DNA from 2 places in the Kocuria flava genome. Region 2 is predicted to be linked to the other one. Evidence: riboswitches for the same ligand, from Rfam matches in the RefSeq annotation. Region 2 holds a riboswitch; the other holds the start of a gene.

Region 1 (7,454 bases), 1.7 Mb from region 2:
GGGGACCGGCGCGGGCTCGGCGCGGCCGGCGCGCACCACGTGCCCGAGGGCGGCGAGCTCGGCGGCGCAGTGCCCGCAGCCGTCCAGGTGCGCGCGCTCCTCGGGCTCCGGGGACTCACCCAGGGCCAGGAGCGCCAGCGTCTCCTCACTCAGGTGTGCCATGGTCGTCCTCGAGTCGGGTGCGGAGGTGGGTCAGGCCGCGCCTCAGGTGGCTCTTGACCGTGCCCAGGGGCAGGTCGAGGCGGTGGGCGATCTGCTGGTGCGTGAGCTCCCCGTAGACGGCCAGCGCCACGATCGTGGAGCGGGGCGGGCCCAGCCGGCGGATCTCCGAGCGCACCAGCATCCGGTCCACCAGCAGGTCGGCCTCCTCGTGGGTGCCGCCGTGCTCGCCGGCGACGGCGGCCTGGCGCTGCGCGGCCTCCCGCCCGGCGGTGCGCGCGGCGTCGGCGATGCAGTTGCGGGCGATGCCCACGAGCCAGGCGGGGGCCGAGGAGCGCTCGGGGCTGTACCCGGACCGGTACTTCCACGCGCGCACGAACACCTCCTGGACCACGTCGTCTGCCGCCGCGTCGTCGCGCAGGGCCCGGACGGCCAGGGCGCGCACGAGTCCGGCGCAGTGCCGGAACGCGGCCGCCAGCGCGTGCTCGTCCCCCGCGGCGAACGCGGCGTCGAGCTCGGGTCCCCACTCGGGGGGCGGCGTCGGCATCGGGGAGGGGCTCCTCGCGGGATTCGGCGGCGCGGGGCGCGCCCGGCAGGTGCTGCCCAGCCTAGTGGACGTGGTGGTCGCGGTCATCGCAGGGCCCGTCGTCGTGTCCGGGGTCGTGTCCTGAGTCAGTCCACCGGGACCGCCCGGAGCACGACGTTGTCCTCGTAGTCGCCGATCTCCTCGAGCCACTCGCCCCCGCAGGTGACGAGGTGCAGCGCGGGTGCACCGTCGCGGCGGAAGAGGTCGGCGTCCTCGAGGCTGCGCTTGTGCACGTGCTCGACGGCCTCGGTGCGGTAGCGCTGCGCGGAGCCGTCGGCGCGCTCCACGACGACCTCCGTGCCGGGGCGCACGCCCTGCAGCCGGGCCATGGGGGTCACCTCCGTCAGGGTGTCGACGTGGCCGGCGATCACGGCCGCGCCCTCGCCGGCGCCGGGGGCCGGGCCGTGGCGGTACCAGCCGAGCTCCACGTGGTTGTCGGGCAGGGTCATCGCCCCGTCGTCCTCGATCCCCACCGGCAGCACGGGCATGTCGATGGGGGTGCCCGCCACCACGACCCGCACGGGGGCGGGCACGCGCTCCGCCGGCCGCGGGGTCGCCGGGGCGACCGGGACGTCGGCGGGGCCGGGGACCCGATCGGCCGGGACCGCCGGGGACGGGGCGGGGGCGGCGGGCGGCGCGGACGACGGCGGGGCGAGGGACCCCCTGGCCGCCGCCGCGCCGCCCGCTCCGTCGTCGTCCCCGGCGGACGGGACGACGGCGGCCGCGGCGGCGAGCAGCACCGCCGCGGCGAGGAGCCCGGCCCCCGCCGCCGCCCCGTGGCGGCGAGGGGGGCCGGGGGTCTGCTCCCCCGGGGGGCGCGGGCCGGGCGCGCGGTGCGCCCCCGGCCCGCGCCGTCGGCGGTCCGTCACCGCAGGCGGTCCTGCGCGAACCGCCGGCGGGAGGAGACCGCGCGCTGGGCCGCGAGCGCGGCGCCGATCAGCGCGAGCCCGCCCGCGGCGGCCAGCCCGGTGCTCAGCATCGTGCCGCTCTCCTGGGCGGCCAGGCCGGACTGCCCGCCGGGCACCGCGCCCGGCGCCTGCTCCATGCCCTCCAGGGTCTGGACGGCGAGCTGGAGGTTGCCGGCCTCGAGGGAGCCCCACGCGTAGACGATGTTGTGGGTGCCCTCGGCCAGGGTCAGGTCGGCCGGGCCGATCACCGGGTCGGTCGTGCCGGCCGCGGCGACGGCGGCGGAGACCGTCCCGGCGTCGACGGGCAGCGTCTGCTCGTCCGGGTTCTCCAGGCCCTGGATGATCGGCCGGCCGCCGGCGAGCACGTCCACCGCCGGGGCGGCGGCCACGTGGCGGACGGTCAGGTGGGACTTCCCGGCCTCGATCTCGGACATGTCGTTGGTGAACAGGGCGGCGGTCGGGCTGCCCTCCGCGTCGAGGTGGGCGGCGGCGGTGTAGTTCGTGCCGGGCTCGAGCTCGGCGGTGACCGGGCCGATGATCGGCGCCGAGGCGTCGGGGGCGTCGGGGGCGGTGATCGCCAGGTCGTAGCTGCCGGCCGGGAGCTCGAGCGGGCCGGCGAGGGTGCCGGGCTCGAAGTCGTCCAGGGTCAGCTCGCCGTTGACCCAGACGTCGACGACCGTGTCTGGAACGCCGTGGAGCACGGAGAGCTCGGCGTGCTCGGCGGCGGCCGCCGGCGACATCGAGAGGGCACCGGCCCCGAGACCGAGGACGGCGGCGGCGGAGAGGGTCTTGCGCATGACGGTGGCTCCTTCAACGGGCTCCCGGGCGGGAGCGGGATCGACCTTGCACCCCTACTACCGCCGGGGACGCGCCCCCGGATGCACTGGATCACATTTTTCTGCGGATCGTCTTCCCGCGCACCCTCCCGGAGTCCGTCCGCGGCCCTGCCGGAGTTCCGGTCCGCGGTGGACGCGGCGGCGCCCCGCGGGTCAGGCCTGCTCGTCCTCGGGCTCCCGCAGGTCCACCTCGAGCTCCTGCTCCTCGAGGTCGGTGGGGTCGGCCTCCAGCGAGGACTCCGCCGAGCGGTCCCGCAGGTGCGCAGGCGTCTCCTCGTCGTGCTCGGCGACCTCGGGCCGCTCCGCCTCGAGGGTCTGCTCGAGGCGGTCCGCCTCGTCCGCCTCGAAGCTCGCGTCGAAGGGGGTGCCGGGTGCGTCGGTCATGACTTCCTCCTGCGTGGTGGGGCCTGCGTCCGACCGGTGCGGGCACCGGTCCTGTGCCCCCGACCCTACTCGTCCGGGCGCCGGTTCCCAGCGCCCAGGCGGTCGGATAACGTGGTCTGCACCACAGGAGAACCGCTGGACAGCTAGGGAGTTGCCACCATGACGAGCCGATTCCACCGCTACGCCGAACTGTTCAAGAGCAAGGGTCCCTGGTGCACCGTGTACACGGACATCAGCACGGGCACGGTCGACTCCCTCCACTCGATCGACGTGCTGCCCGAGAACGTCTGCCGCCGGCTCGCCGAGCAGGGGGCGAGCAAGGCCGATCTCGCCGCGGTCGAGCGGGCCGTGCGGCCGGCCGAGGGCGTGCCCGACCCCGTCTGCCGCTACCTGCTGGTGCGCGACGGCACGGTGGAGATCGACGAGGTCCTCCCCGGTCCCCTGGCCGGGCAGGGCGTGGTGCGGGTGGAGGAGGTCCCCGACCTCACCCCGCTGTTCCGCCACCGCCCGGACGACTTCCCCTACGTGGTGGCCGAGGTCGGCCGCGACGGCGGCGAGATCTGCCTCCACTGGGCCAGCCGCGTGCCCTCCACCGACGAGCAGCAGATCGAGGGCGAGACGGAGCACCTGAAGAAGTTCCCGGGCGGGGGCTGGTCCCAGGGCCGCTGGCAGCGCCACACCGAGGACGTGTGGCGGCGCAACACCGAGCAGGTCGCCGAGCAGATCGACAAGGTCGTGGCCGAGTCCGGCGCCCAGCTCGTGGTACTGGCCGGGGACCTGCGGGCCCGCGGGCTCGTGGAGGACCAGCTCTCCAAGGCCAGCCGGGCGATGCTCAGCACGATCGACGCGAACACCCGCGCCGAGGGCAGCCGTTCCGCGGACCTGGAGCACCAGGTCGAGGAGCGGGTCGCCGAGGTGATCGCCCACCGCCAGCAGGAGCTGCTCGAGCGGCTGGCCCAGCAGCAGAACCGCCCCGAGCCCACGGCGGTCTCCGGGGTCGCCCCGGTGGTGCGGGCCCTGCAGCAGGCGCAGGCCGAGACCGTCCTGCTGGACGACACGCACCTGGACACCGAGCAGGAGCTGCTGGCCCTGGACGCCGAGCCGTGGATCGCGCTCGAGGCCTCGGAGGCCGTGGGCGCCGGGGTGCTCGGGCCCGTGCCGGCCGACGCCGCGCTGGTGCGCGCGGCGGTGCTCACCGACGGACGGCCCGTGTTCGTGCCCCCGGGCGCGCTGCCGCACGGGACCGACGTCGCCGCGCTGCTGCGCTGGGGCGCCGCCCCCACGGGCTGAGGCCGGTGCCCGCGGACGCGGCCTGCGCTTCAGACGAGCTCGCGGGCGGGGGTGTCGGCCGCGGAGGGCTGCCCGGCGTAGGCGCCGCGGTAGCGGGCGGCGGGGTGGGTGTCGAGGACCTTGGTCTGCCCGGCGCCGTAGAGGTTCTCCCGCAGCGTGGTGCCCTCGTAGGCGGTGCGGTAGCGCCCGCGCTTCTGCAGCTCGGGGACCACCCACTCGACGAAGTCCTCGAAGGAGCCCGGGGAGACGTGGTAGGCGAGGTTGATCCCGTCCAGCCCGCCCTCGTCGATCCACCGCTCGAGCTCGTCGGCGACCGTCTGCGGGGACCCGACGACCGGCACGCCCATCCCGCCCATGGAGATGTGCTTGGCGACCTCCCGGACGGTCCACTTCTTGTTCGGGTCCGCGGTGGTGAACGGGGTGAGGAAGGACTGGATGGACTCCGTCCGGACGTACTCCAGGACGTCGTCCTCGTCGAAGCGGCCCAGGTCCACCCCGGACCAGCCGCCCACCAGGCCCAGCGCGCCGTCGGTGTCCGCGTAGCGCTCGTAGTCCCGGCGCTTCTGCTCGGCCTTGGCGTCCGTCTCGTCGACGATCACGTGCAGCATCGCGAAGATCTTCAGGTCCTCCCGGCGCCGGCCGTGGGCCTCGGCCTCGTCGCGCAGCCGGTCGGTGACCGCGCGGGTGAGGTCCGGGCGGATGCCGCCGACGAACACGGCCTCGGCGTGGCGGCCCGCGAAGGCGCGCCCGCGGGAGGAGGCCCCGGCCTGGAAGATCAGCGGGGTGCGCTGGGGGGAGGGCTCGGTGAGGCCGATGCCCGGGACGTCGAAGTACTTGCCGTGGTGCCGGATGGGGTGCACGAGGGCGGGGTCGGCGAAGACGCCGCCGGCGCGGTCGCGCTTGACCGCGCCGTCCTCCCAGGAGCCCTCCCACAGCTTGTAGCAGACGTCCATGAACTCCTCGGCGATCTCGTAGCGCTCGTCGTGGGAGATCTGGTCCGTCAGCCCGTGGTTCTCCGCCGCGGACTTCAGGTACGAGGTGACCACGTTGAAGCCGACCCGGCCCCGGGTCAGGTGGTCGAGGGTCGCGAACCTCCGGGCCAGGGGGTAGGGCTGCTCGTAGGTGATCGCGCTGGTGATGCCGAAGCCCAGGTGCTTCGTGACGGCCGCCATCGCGGAGACGTGCATGAACGGGTCGTTGACCGGGATCTGCGTGGCGTCCTTGATCACCGGCGCCGCCGAGTTCCGGTAGACGTCGTAGTAGCCGACGACGTCCGCGAGGAACATCGCGTCGAACAGGCCCCGCTCGAGCAGCTGGGCGACGTCCGTCCAGTACTCGAGGGTGTTGTACTCGTCCGCCCGCGACCGCGGGTGCTTCCACAGGCCGGGGGCCTGGTGGCCGACGCAGGACATGTCGAAGGCGTTCAGGGCGATGCGCTTGCTCACGGAGATCCTCCAGCTCGGTGCTTCCCCGCGCCCGTGCGTCCTGGGACCTGCTCGCGGGTCTGACGCCCGCGGGCGCCGTACTTGCCGGGGCGCACCTGACGCCACGGCCCGATGTTCATCTGGGGCACCCCGCTACGGGAGAGGGTTGCCGCCCGACCAGCCAGAGCTTCGCGTCGGGTCTCATCATCGTTCGTGCTGCGGGCCAGCCTAGCGGCCCCGACCGGGGGGTGCGCAACCATCGGGGTCCCCCGGCCGCCGCGGGCGGGTCCTCGGCGGCGTGCTCAGGGGCGGGCCAGCGGGGGCGTGCGGGCGGGGTCGAGGGTCCACCCGGCGTCCAGCCGGGCGCGCAGCTCGATGAGCGGGCAGGTGTCCATCACGACGTCCAGGCCCGCCTCCTCGGCCCGGGCCGCGGCGGCGCGGTCCACGACGCCGAGCTGCAGCCACACCGCCCGCGCCCCGGCGGCGAGCGCCTGGTCCACGACCGCGCCGACGCGGCGGGAGTTCACGAAGCAGTCGACGACGTCGAGGGGCGGCGGGACCTCCGCGAGCGTGCGGAAGCCGGGCTCGCCGTGGACGTCCTCGCCGCGGGGGTTGACGGGCACCACGGTCATCCCGAGCTCGTCGCGGATCCGCCGCGCCACCGAGTGGGCGGGCCGGGTGCGGTTGCGGCTCAGGCCCACGACGGCCCAGCGGGCCGGCTCGGTGAGGAGGCGGTCGATGACGGCGGGGTCGTTGATCGTCATGGCCCCATCCTCCTCCTCCGGGCCCGGGCGGGCGAGGACCCCGGGACCGGAAGGCGGGTCAGCGCAGCAGCGGCAGGTCCCGGGCGCGCTCGCCCAGCAGGGCGCGCTCCTCGTCGGTGGGCTCGGCGCGGCCGGTGCCGATGCGGGCGAAGTGCTCGTCGCTCCAGTGCTCGAGCGGCTCGCGGCCCCACAGCTCGGTGAGCACGCGGCGCACCTCGGCGAGCCCGTCCGCCGAGGGCCCGGGGGTGCCGTCGAGGTGGCGGATGAGGTCCAGGTGGCGCACGGTCGTGGCGACGGCGAGGGTGCTCAGGAGGTCCTCGACCCGCAGCACGTGGCCCTCGGTGCGCACCGCGGCGCCGGCGCCGGCGTGCCCGGCCGCGTGGGCGGCGGCCCGCACGGTCGCGGCGTGCAGCTCGCGCAGCCGCTCCCAGTCGCGCACCAGCGCGGCCGCGACGCGGTCGGCGCGCCGGTCCTCGGCGTCCCGGACGGGGTCGTGCTCGCGCTCGGCCCAGTAGCTCACGGCGTCGCGGTCCGGCCGGGCCGTGGTGGGGGTGTGCAGGGCGACCAGCGCCCGGCGGGCGTCCTCGAGGCCGTGGTGGACGAGGTCGCGCACCGCCCAGCCGGTGCGGCCGGTGGCCGCCCAGGAGTCGTCGTCGCCGAGGCCGTCCAGGGCGGCCCCGAAGGCCGCCCAGCTCTCCCGCACCAGGTCCGCCCGCACCGGGCCGCTCCGGGTCGTCATGGGTCCATGGTGACAGGGCGGGCGGACCGGGTCCATGCACGGACCGGGTCGTTGCGCGCCCGCCGCGTCGTCGCCCCCGGGGACGGAACGTCCCGGGCCGGTCCGCGGGCACGCTCCGCCGCCCCGGGCCGGTCCCCGGGGGAGGCCTCAGGCGCCCGCCGCGGCGATCTCCCCGATGGCGGTGAGCCCGGCCATGGGCGTGCCGTTGACGCGGTGGTCGCCCACGATCCGGGCCTTGAAGACGGTGGGGTTGTGGGTGGCCACCGTGCGGGCGTTGCGCCAGTACCGGTCCAGCAGCCGGGAGCGGGAGACGGCCGAGGCGCCCAGGACGTCGAACATCCCGCCCGTGACGGCCTCGACGAGC
Region 2 (7,454 bases):
GGGCGAGGACGGGCTGGGGCGCGGCGGGCATGCCGAGGCTGACCGGGGTCAAGGAGTTCCTCCGAGAGGTCGAGGGCGGGGACGTCGAGCGGTGGCAGCGGGGCCCGCAGGCGGGCCCGTCGTCGTCCTCCATTGTGCCCCATGGGTCCCCGGGGGCGGTGGACGGTGTGACGACCCCGACCCCGTGCCCGCCCCACCCGGGGCGCTCAGAACAGCTGCACCGGGGCCACGACGTCGGCGTAGACCAGCAGCCCCGAGACCCCGATCATCAGGGCGGCCACGGTCCAGGTGAGGGGCAGCAGGCGGGCCGGGTCGAAGGGCCCGGGGTCCGCGCGGCCGAGCACGCGGGCGCTGCCGCGGCGCAGCTGCTCCCACAGGGCCCCGGCGATGTGCCCGCCGTCGAGGGGCAGCAGCGGCAGCAGGTTGAAGACGAACAGGGCCAGGTTCACGGAGCCGACCAGCCCGACCAGCGAGGCCGCCTTGTCCCGCAGCGCGATCTCCTCGTGGGCGGCGATCTCCCCGGAGATGCGGCCGACCCCGACCACGGAGATCGGCCCGTCCGGGTCCCGGGGGGCGTCCCCGAAGGCGGCGCGGCCCACCTCGACCACCCGCTCGGGCAGGTGCAGGACCACCCCGGCGATCCGGCCCAGCGCCTCGGCGACCGCGCCCGGGACCTCCCCGACCGGCTGCCGGACGGGCTCGCTGGTGGGGCTGATGCCGATGAACCCGGCGTCCTCGTAGCGCGGCTGCCCGTCCTCCCCGGTCACCGCGGCGCCGGTGGCGTCCAGGACCGGCCGGGAGGTGGCCACGGGGGTGAGCTCGGCCGTGACGGTGCGGTCCCCGCGCTCGAGGACCACGGTGGTCGGGCTCCCCGCCCGGTCCCGGATCCGCTCGGTGAGCTCGGTCCACGAGCCCACCGGCGCGCCGTCGACGGCGGTCACGACGTCACCCGGGCGCAGCCCGGCGGCGTTGGCGGGGGCCGGCGGGTCCCCGGGGCCGCACTCGGTGCGCCCGGCGGCCTGCTGCTCGGCGGGCACCACGCACTCGGCGACCCACGCGACCGTGGTGGTCGGGGTGGGGGTGCCGAAGCCGGTGAGCAGCACGGTCAGGCACAGGGTGCCCAGCAGCAGGTTCATCACGGGCCCGCCCAGCATGATCACGACCCGCTGCCACACGGGCAGGCGGTGGAACTCGCGGCCGTCCCCCGCGGGGCCGGTGCGCTCCTCGTCCGCGGTGCGGGCCTGCGCCGCGAGCTGCTGCAGGAAGCCGGTGCGGGAGGCGACGGCAGGGGCGCCGTCCGCGGCCGGCGGGTACATCCCGGCCATCGCGACGTAGCCGCCCAGCGGGACGGCCTTGAGACCGTACTCGGTCTCCCCGCGCCGGACGGACACGAGGGTGCGCCCGAAGCCGACCATGTACTGGGTCACGCGCACCCCGAACAGCTTGGCGGGCACCAGGTGGCCGAGCTCGTGCAGCGCGATCGAGGCGGCGATGGCCACGGCGGCCAGCACCACGCCCACCAGGAACAGGGCCGTGCCCATCCGGGGACCTCCGGGGTCGTCGGGCGCCCGCGGCGGGCGCCGGGGCGGTGCCGTGCGGGGCACGGCGGGAACCAGTGTGCACCATCGGCCCGGGCGGCGCCCGGACCGGGGCCGGGAGCGGACCGGGAGCCGGGGACGACGACGGCCGGCCCCTCCCTCCGCGGGTGGGGCCGGCCGTCGGTGCGCCCGGTGCGCTCAGCGGCGCAGGATGCGCCGGGCCAGGTGGTTGCCGGCGAACTGGACCAGCTGGACCAGCACCACGATCACGGCGACCGCCGCCCACGTGACCTCGTCGTTGAACCGCTGGTAGCCCAGCCGCAGCGCGAAGTCGCCCAGGCCGCCGGCGCCGATCGCACCGGCCATGGCGGACATGTCGGTGATGCCGATGACGAGGAACGTGTAGCCGAGCACCAGCGGGCCGAGCGCCTCGGGCAGGATCACGGTGGTGATGATCCGCCACCGGGACACGCCCATGGAACGGGCGGCCTCGACGACGCCGGGGTCCACACTCATGAGGTTCTGCTCCACGATGCGCGCCACGGCGAACATCGCCCCGATGGTCATCGCGAAGATCGCCGCGTTCGGCCCCAGCCGGGTGCCGACGACGTTCTGCGTGAGGGGCCCGAGGGCCGCGAGCAGGATGATGAACGGGATGGGCCGCACGAAGTTCACGACGACGTTGATCGCCGAGTGCACCGCCCGGTTCTCCAGGATGTTGCCGCGGCGGGTGACGTAGAGCCCGACGCCGACGACCATGCCGAGCACCCCCGCCAGCAGCAGGGTCGCGGCGACCATGTAGAGGGTCTCCCCCAGCGCGCTCAGCAGCTGGGGCCCGAGCAGGGACCAGTCGTTGTTCACGCCGCCACCTCCCGCACCTCGGTGACCCGGGCCAGCTGCTCGACCACGTCCTGCACGGCCGGGTCCGGGCCGGTCAGCTCGAGGGTCAGCGAGCCGAAGGACTGCTCCTGCAGCACGCTGATCCCCCCGTAGGCGATGGTGAAGCGCACCCCGTGGGCGGCGCCGTCGGAGAGCGGGCCGCCGATGTCGATGCCGTCGCCGACGTCGACGATCACGAGCCGGCCCCGGTGGGCCCGGCGCAGCCGCTCGAGGTCGCGCTCGTCCGGGACGGTGTGCATCACCGAGGACACGAAGCGCCGGGCCGTCTCGGTGCGCGGGCGGGCGAAGATGTCGACGGTGGGGCCGTGCTCCACGACCCGGCCGTCCTGCATCACGGCCACACGGTCGGCGATCGTGCGCACCACGTCCATCTCGTGGGTGATGATCACGATCGTGATGCCCAGCTCGCGGTTGACCCGCTGGAGCAGCTGGAGGACCTCCTGGGTGGTCTCCGGGTCCAGGGCCGAGGTCGACTCGTCGGCGAGGAGCAGCTCGGGGCTCGTGGCCAGTGCGCGGGCGATGCCGACGCGCTGCTTCTGCCCGCCGGAGAGCTGCTCGGGGTAGTTGCCGGCGCGCGAGGCCAGGCCCACGAACTCCAGCAGCTCCGCGACCCGCTCCCGGCGCCGCTCCTTGTCCCAGCCGGCGCGCTTGAGCGGGTACTCGACGTTGCCGGCCACGGTGCGGGAGGTGAAGAGGTTGAACTGCTGGAAGATCATCCCGATGTCCCGGCGCACCGGGGCGAGCTCGGTCTCGGTGCGCCCGGCGACCTCGACGCCGGCCACGGTCAGGGAGCCGCTGGTGACGGGCTCGAGGCCGTTGATCAGCCGCACGAGGGTGGACTTGCCGGCGCCGGAGTAGCCGATCACCCCGAAGATCTCCCCGCGGTGGACGTCGAGGGTGACGTCGTCGACGGCGCGCACCTCGCGGGCGGCGCGCCCGCTGCCGGTGCGGAAGACCTTGGAGACCTCGCGGAAGGACACGAGCACCTCACCGGGGCGCCCGGGCGGGCCCGGCCGGCCGGGCTCGGCCGCGCTCACTTCTGCTGGTCCTTCAGCTCCTGCTGGTAGCGCTCGGTGAGCTCGCGCAGCTCCTCCTGCTCCAGCTGCAGCGGCACGGCGGTGCCCTTGGTCTCCGTCATCTCCGCGTCGATCACGGGCTGCTCATGGTAGAGGCCGGCCACCTGCTTGAGGGTCTCGTCGTCGGCGAGCTCCTCGGTCGTGGTGAACAGGTTGACGTAGGCGCGTGAGCCCTCAGCCTCGGGGTCGTCCTGGGCCAGGGCGGACTTCGGGTCGATGTCGGCCCGGGAGAGGAAGTCGTTGTTGATCACGGAGCCGGCGACCGAGTCGAGGGAGAGCACCGTCTGCTCGGCGGAGACCGGGGTGACGCGCACCTTCGAGGCCTCGGTGTCGACGTCGAGCTCCGTGGGGATGAGGGTGTCGCTCGTGAGCTCGATCAGCCCGGCGGACTCGAGCACGATCAGCGCCCGGGAGAGGTTCACGGCGTCGTTGGGGACGGCGATCTCGTCGCCCTCCCGGAACTGCTCCACGGAGTCGTACTGGTTGGAGTACAGGCCCAGGGGGTAGATGGAGGTCGAGCCGACCGGGGTGATGGACCCGCCCGCCGAGTTGTTGTAGTCGGCGAGGAAGGGGATGTGCTGGAACCAGGTCATGTCCACGTCGCCGGACTCGGTGGCCGGGTTGGGCTGGTTGTAGTCGGAGAAGTCGACGTACTCGACGGTGATCCCCTGCTCCTCGGCGAGCTGCTTGAGGGCGTCGTGGGTGGGGTCGGTGCCGACCACCCCGATGGTGACCTTGCCGTCGGCGAGGGCGCCCTCGCCGGAGGACTCCTCGGCGGAGCCGCCGCAGGCGGTGAGGGTGAGGCCGAGGGTCGTGGCCAGGGCGAGGAGGGGGAGGCGCTGCGATCGCATGGGGTGCCTTTCCGTGGATCCGTGATGTGCGGAGGTCAGCAAGGCCGGGGTCCGGCGGCCACGGTCGATCGGCGCGCGGTGCGGAGCGCGGCGGGCGTCGAGCCGTACTTGCCGCCGGCCGTCGTCGGCCGTGGCCGGATGGTTCACCTGGGGCACCCCACTACGGGAGAGGGTTGCCGCCCAGCAAGCCAGGGCTCGGTGCTGGGACTCGTCATCCGGACGACAGACTAGCACGGCGGGTCCGGTCCCCGTCGCCGGGACCGGTGCGGCCCTCAGCGGGAGAGGAGCGCGCGGGCGAGCCGGCGGGCCCGCTCCTCGGCGGCGAGCACGGCCTCGAGCGTGAGCGGTCCGTCCTCGTCGTGGTCCTCGAGCACGGCGCGCACGGTGTCGACGATCCCGGGGAAGCCGATGCGCCGGGCGTGGAAGGCGTGGACGGCCTCCTCGTTGGCCGCGTTGAACACGGCCGGGAAGGTGCCCCCGCGCTCCCCCGCGGCCTTGATCAGCTCGACGGCGGGGAACGCCGTGGCGTCCAGCGGCTCGAAGGTCCAGGTGGCCGCGCGGGTCCAGTCGCAGGGCCGGGCCGCCCCCGGCACGCGGTGCGGCCAGGCGAGGCCCAGGGCGATGGGCAGGCGCATGTCGGGCGGGGAGGCCTGGGCGAGGGTGGAGCCGTCGACGAACTGGACCATCGAGTGCACGACCGACTGGGGGTGGACCACCACGTCGATGCGCTCGAGCGGGACGTCGAAGAGCAGGTGGGCCTCGAGCACCTCGAGGGCCTTGTTGACCATGGTCGCGGAGTTCGTGGTGACCATCGGGCCCATGTCCCAGGTGGGGTGGCGCAGTGCCTCCTCCGGGGTCACGGCCTCGAGCTCGGCGCGGGTGCGGCCGCGGAACGGCCCGCCGGAGGCGGTGAGCACGAGCCGGTCGACCTCCGCGGCGGTGCCCCCGCGCAGGGCCTGGGCGAGGGCGGAGTGCTCGGAGTCCACGGGCACGATCGCGTCCGGGTCGCCGGTGGCCGCGGCCGCCTCCCGCACGAGCGCCCCGCCGGCCACGAGGGACTCCTTGTTGGCGAGGGCGAGCCGGTGCCCGGCCCGCAGGGCGGCCAGCGTGGGGGCCAGCCCGATCGAGCCGGTGATGCCGTTGAGCACGAGATCGGTGCCCGGGTGGGCGGCGGCCGCAGCGGCGGCGCCGGGACCGTGGAGGATCTCCGGGCGCCAGGAGCCCGCGCCCGCGGCGCCCGCGCGCTCGGCGATCAGGCGGGCGAGCCGGTCGGCGTCCACGCCGGTGCCGCTCGTGGCCACGACCTGCGCGCGGGTCTCGACGGCCTGCTCGGCGAGCAGCTCGAGGCGCCCGGCCCCGGCCGCGAGGGCGACGACCTCGAAGGGGCCGCCCCCGTCCAGGGCCCGGGCGGCGCGCACGACGTCGAGCGCCTGCGTGCCGATGGAGCCCGTGGCGCCCAGCACGGCGATCCGGCGCGGGCCCGCGGCGGCCAGGGCCTGCAGCTCGGGGGTCGGGCGGGTGCGGGGGGCGGCGGGGGAGGTCATGGGTCCCAGTATTCCCCACCCCGGGGCCCTCCCCTGCCGGGGCGGGTGTCGGGTCCGGCCGCCGGTCCCGGGACGACGGCGGGGCCCCGCGCGCCGTCGCCGGCGTGCGGGGCCCCGTGGATCCGGGTGCGGGTGTCAGTGGCGCTTGCGGCCGGTGACGGCTCCCCAGATGAACAGGACGATCAGGGCGCCGACGATCGCGGTGATCCACGTGCCCAGGTCCCAGAAGCTGTCGATGCTGCCGATGCCGATGAGCGAGCCGAGGAAGCCGCCCAGCAGGGCGCCGACGATGCCGAGGACGATGGTGACGATGATGCCGCCGCCCTGGTTGCCCGGCATGATGAGCTTCGCGAGCGCGCCGGCGATCAGGCCGAGGACGATCCAACCGAGAATTCCCATGTCAGTTTCCCTTCGTGTTGCGTGGTCCTGTGCGGTCTCCGGCCCCGGAAGCTGTGAACTCCCTGAGCCGCTGACTCCACAGTACCTGAAAGTCAGTGCCCTGTTCTTCACGGATGTGCAACGGCACAGCCCGCCCGGAACGGGGTTCCGGGCGGGCTGTGCGTCGTCCCAGGTGGGAGCGGGTGGGTCAGTGCGAGACGGCCTTCTCGGCGCCGATGCCCGTGAGGGAGCGCACCTCCATCTCGGACTGCTTGACCGGGTCCTCGACGCGCCGCTCCGTGACGGAGCCGATGAAGCCGAGGAGGAAGGACGCCGGGATCGAGACGATGCCCGGGTTCTGCAGCGGGAACCACGCGAAGTCGGCGCCCGGGATCATCGAGGTCTCCGTGCCGGACATCACCGGGGAGAAGATGATCAGGCCCACCGAGATGATCAGGCCGCCGTACATGGACCACACGGCCCCGCGGGTCGTGAAGCCCTTCCAGTACAGGGAGTAGAGGATCGTCGGCAGGTTGGCCGAGGCCGCCACCGCGAAGGCGAGCGCCACGAGGAACGCGACGTTCTGCCCCTGGGCGCCGATGCCGCCCAGGATGGAGACGATGCCGATGACGACCACGGTGGTCTTGGCGACCTTCAGCTCCTGGCGGGGGTCCGAGTCGCCGTTCTTGATCACGCTGGTGTAGATGTCGTGGGCGAAGGAGGCCGAGGCCGTGATGGCCAGGCCCGCGACGACCGCGAGGATCGTGGCGAAGGCCACGGCGGCGATGATGCCCATCAGCAGCGGGCCGCCGAGCTCGAAGGCCAGCAGCGGTGCCGCGGAGTTCACCCCGCCCGGGGCCGCCTGGATGCGCTCGGCGCCGATGTAGGCCGCCGCGCCGAAGCCCAGCACCAGGGTGAAGAGGTAGAACAGGCCGATCAGGGCGATCGCCCAGACCACGGACTTGCGGGCCTCCTTGGCGGTGGGCACCGTGTAGAAGCGCATCAGCACGTGGGGCAGGCCGGCGGCGCCGAAGACCAGGGCCAGGCCCAGGGAGATGAAGTCGAGCTTGCTGGTCTCGCTCACGCCGTACTTCAGGCCGGGCTCGAGCATCTCCGGGTTGCCGGAGGTGGCCACGGCCTCGCCGAGCAGCTCGGAGAAGTTGAAGC

Evidence for each region. A riboswitch is a leader RNA that binds a small molecule or an ion and turns the genes downstream of it on or off. The one in region 2 is predicted to bind S-adenosylmethionine.
Region 1: linked by a shared signal. The riboswitch ahead of AS188_RS00720 (LLM class flavin-dependent oxidoreductase) and the one ahead of AS188_RS08305 (MetQ/NlpA family ABC transporter substrate-binding protein) in region 2 are both predicted to bind S-adenosylmethionine.

What each region holds. Positions count from the first base shown of each region.
Region 1 covers NZ_CP013254.1:157,292-164,745, forward strand. The annotation lists gene AS188_RS00690 (anti-sigma factor) at 1-162, opposite strand, end outside; gene AS188_RS00695 (RNA polymerase sigma factor) at 146-706, opposite strand; gene AS188_RS00700 (class F sortase) at 832-1,614, opposite strand; gene AS188_RS00705 (DUF4397 domain-containing protein) at 1,611-2,450, opposite strand; gene AS188_RS00710 (hypothetical protein) at 2,643-2,873, opposite strand; gene AS188_RS00715 (baeRF2 domain-containing protein) at 3,033-4,163, shown strand; gene AS188_RS00720 (LLM class flavin-dependent oxidoreductase) at 4,193-5,575, opposite strand; SAM riboswitch class IV at 5,681-5,796, opposite strand; gene AS188_RS00725 (CoA-binding protein) at 5,890-6,351, opposite strand; gene AS188_RS00730 (maleylpyruvate isomerase N-terminal domain-containing protein) at 6,410-7,090, opposite strand; gene AS188_RS00735 (acyl-CoA dehydrogenase family protein) at 7,238-7,454, opposite strand, start outside.
Region 2 covers NZ_CP013254.1:1,859,406-1,866,859, reverse strand. The annotation lists gene ispG (flavodoxin-dependent (E)-4-hydroxy-3-methylbut-2-enyl-diphosphate synthase) at 1-52, opposite strand, end outside; gene AS188_RS08320 (M50 family metallopeptidase) at 207-1,541, opposite strand; gene AS188_RS08315 (methionine ABC transporter permease) at 1,737-2,336, opposite strand; gene AS188_RS08310 (methionine ABC transporter ATP-binding protein) at 2,396-3,475, opposite strand; gene AS188_RS08305 (MetQ/NlpA family ABC transporter substrate-binding protein) at 3,472-4,365, opposite strand; SAM riboswitch class IV at 4,465-4,581, opposite strand; gene dxr (1-deoxy-D-xylulose-5-phosphate reductoisomerase) at 4,638-5,909, opposite strand; gene AS188_RS08295 (GlsB/YeaQ/YmgE family stress response membrane protein) at 6,045-6,308, opposite strand; gene AS188_RS08290 (solute symporter family protein) at 6,496-7,454, opposite strand, start outside.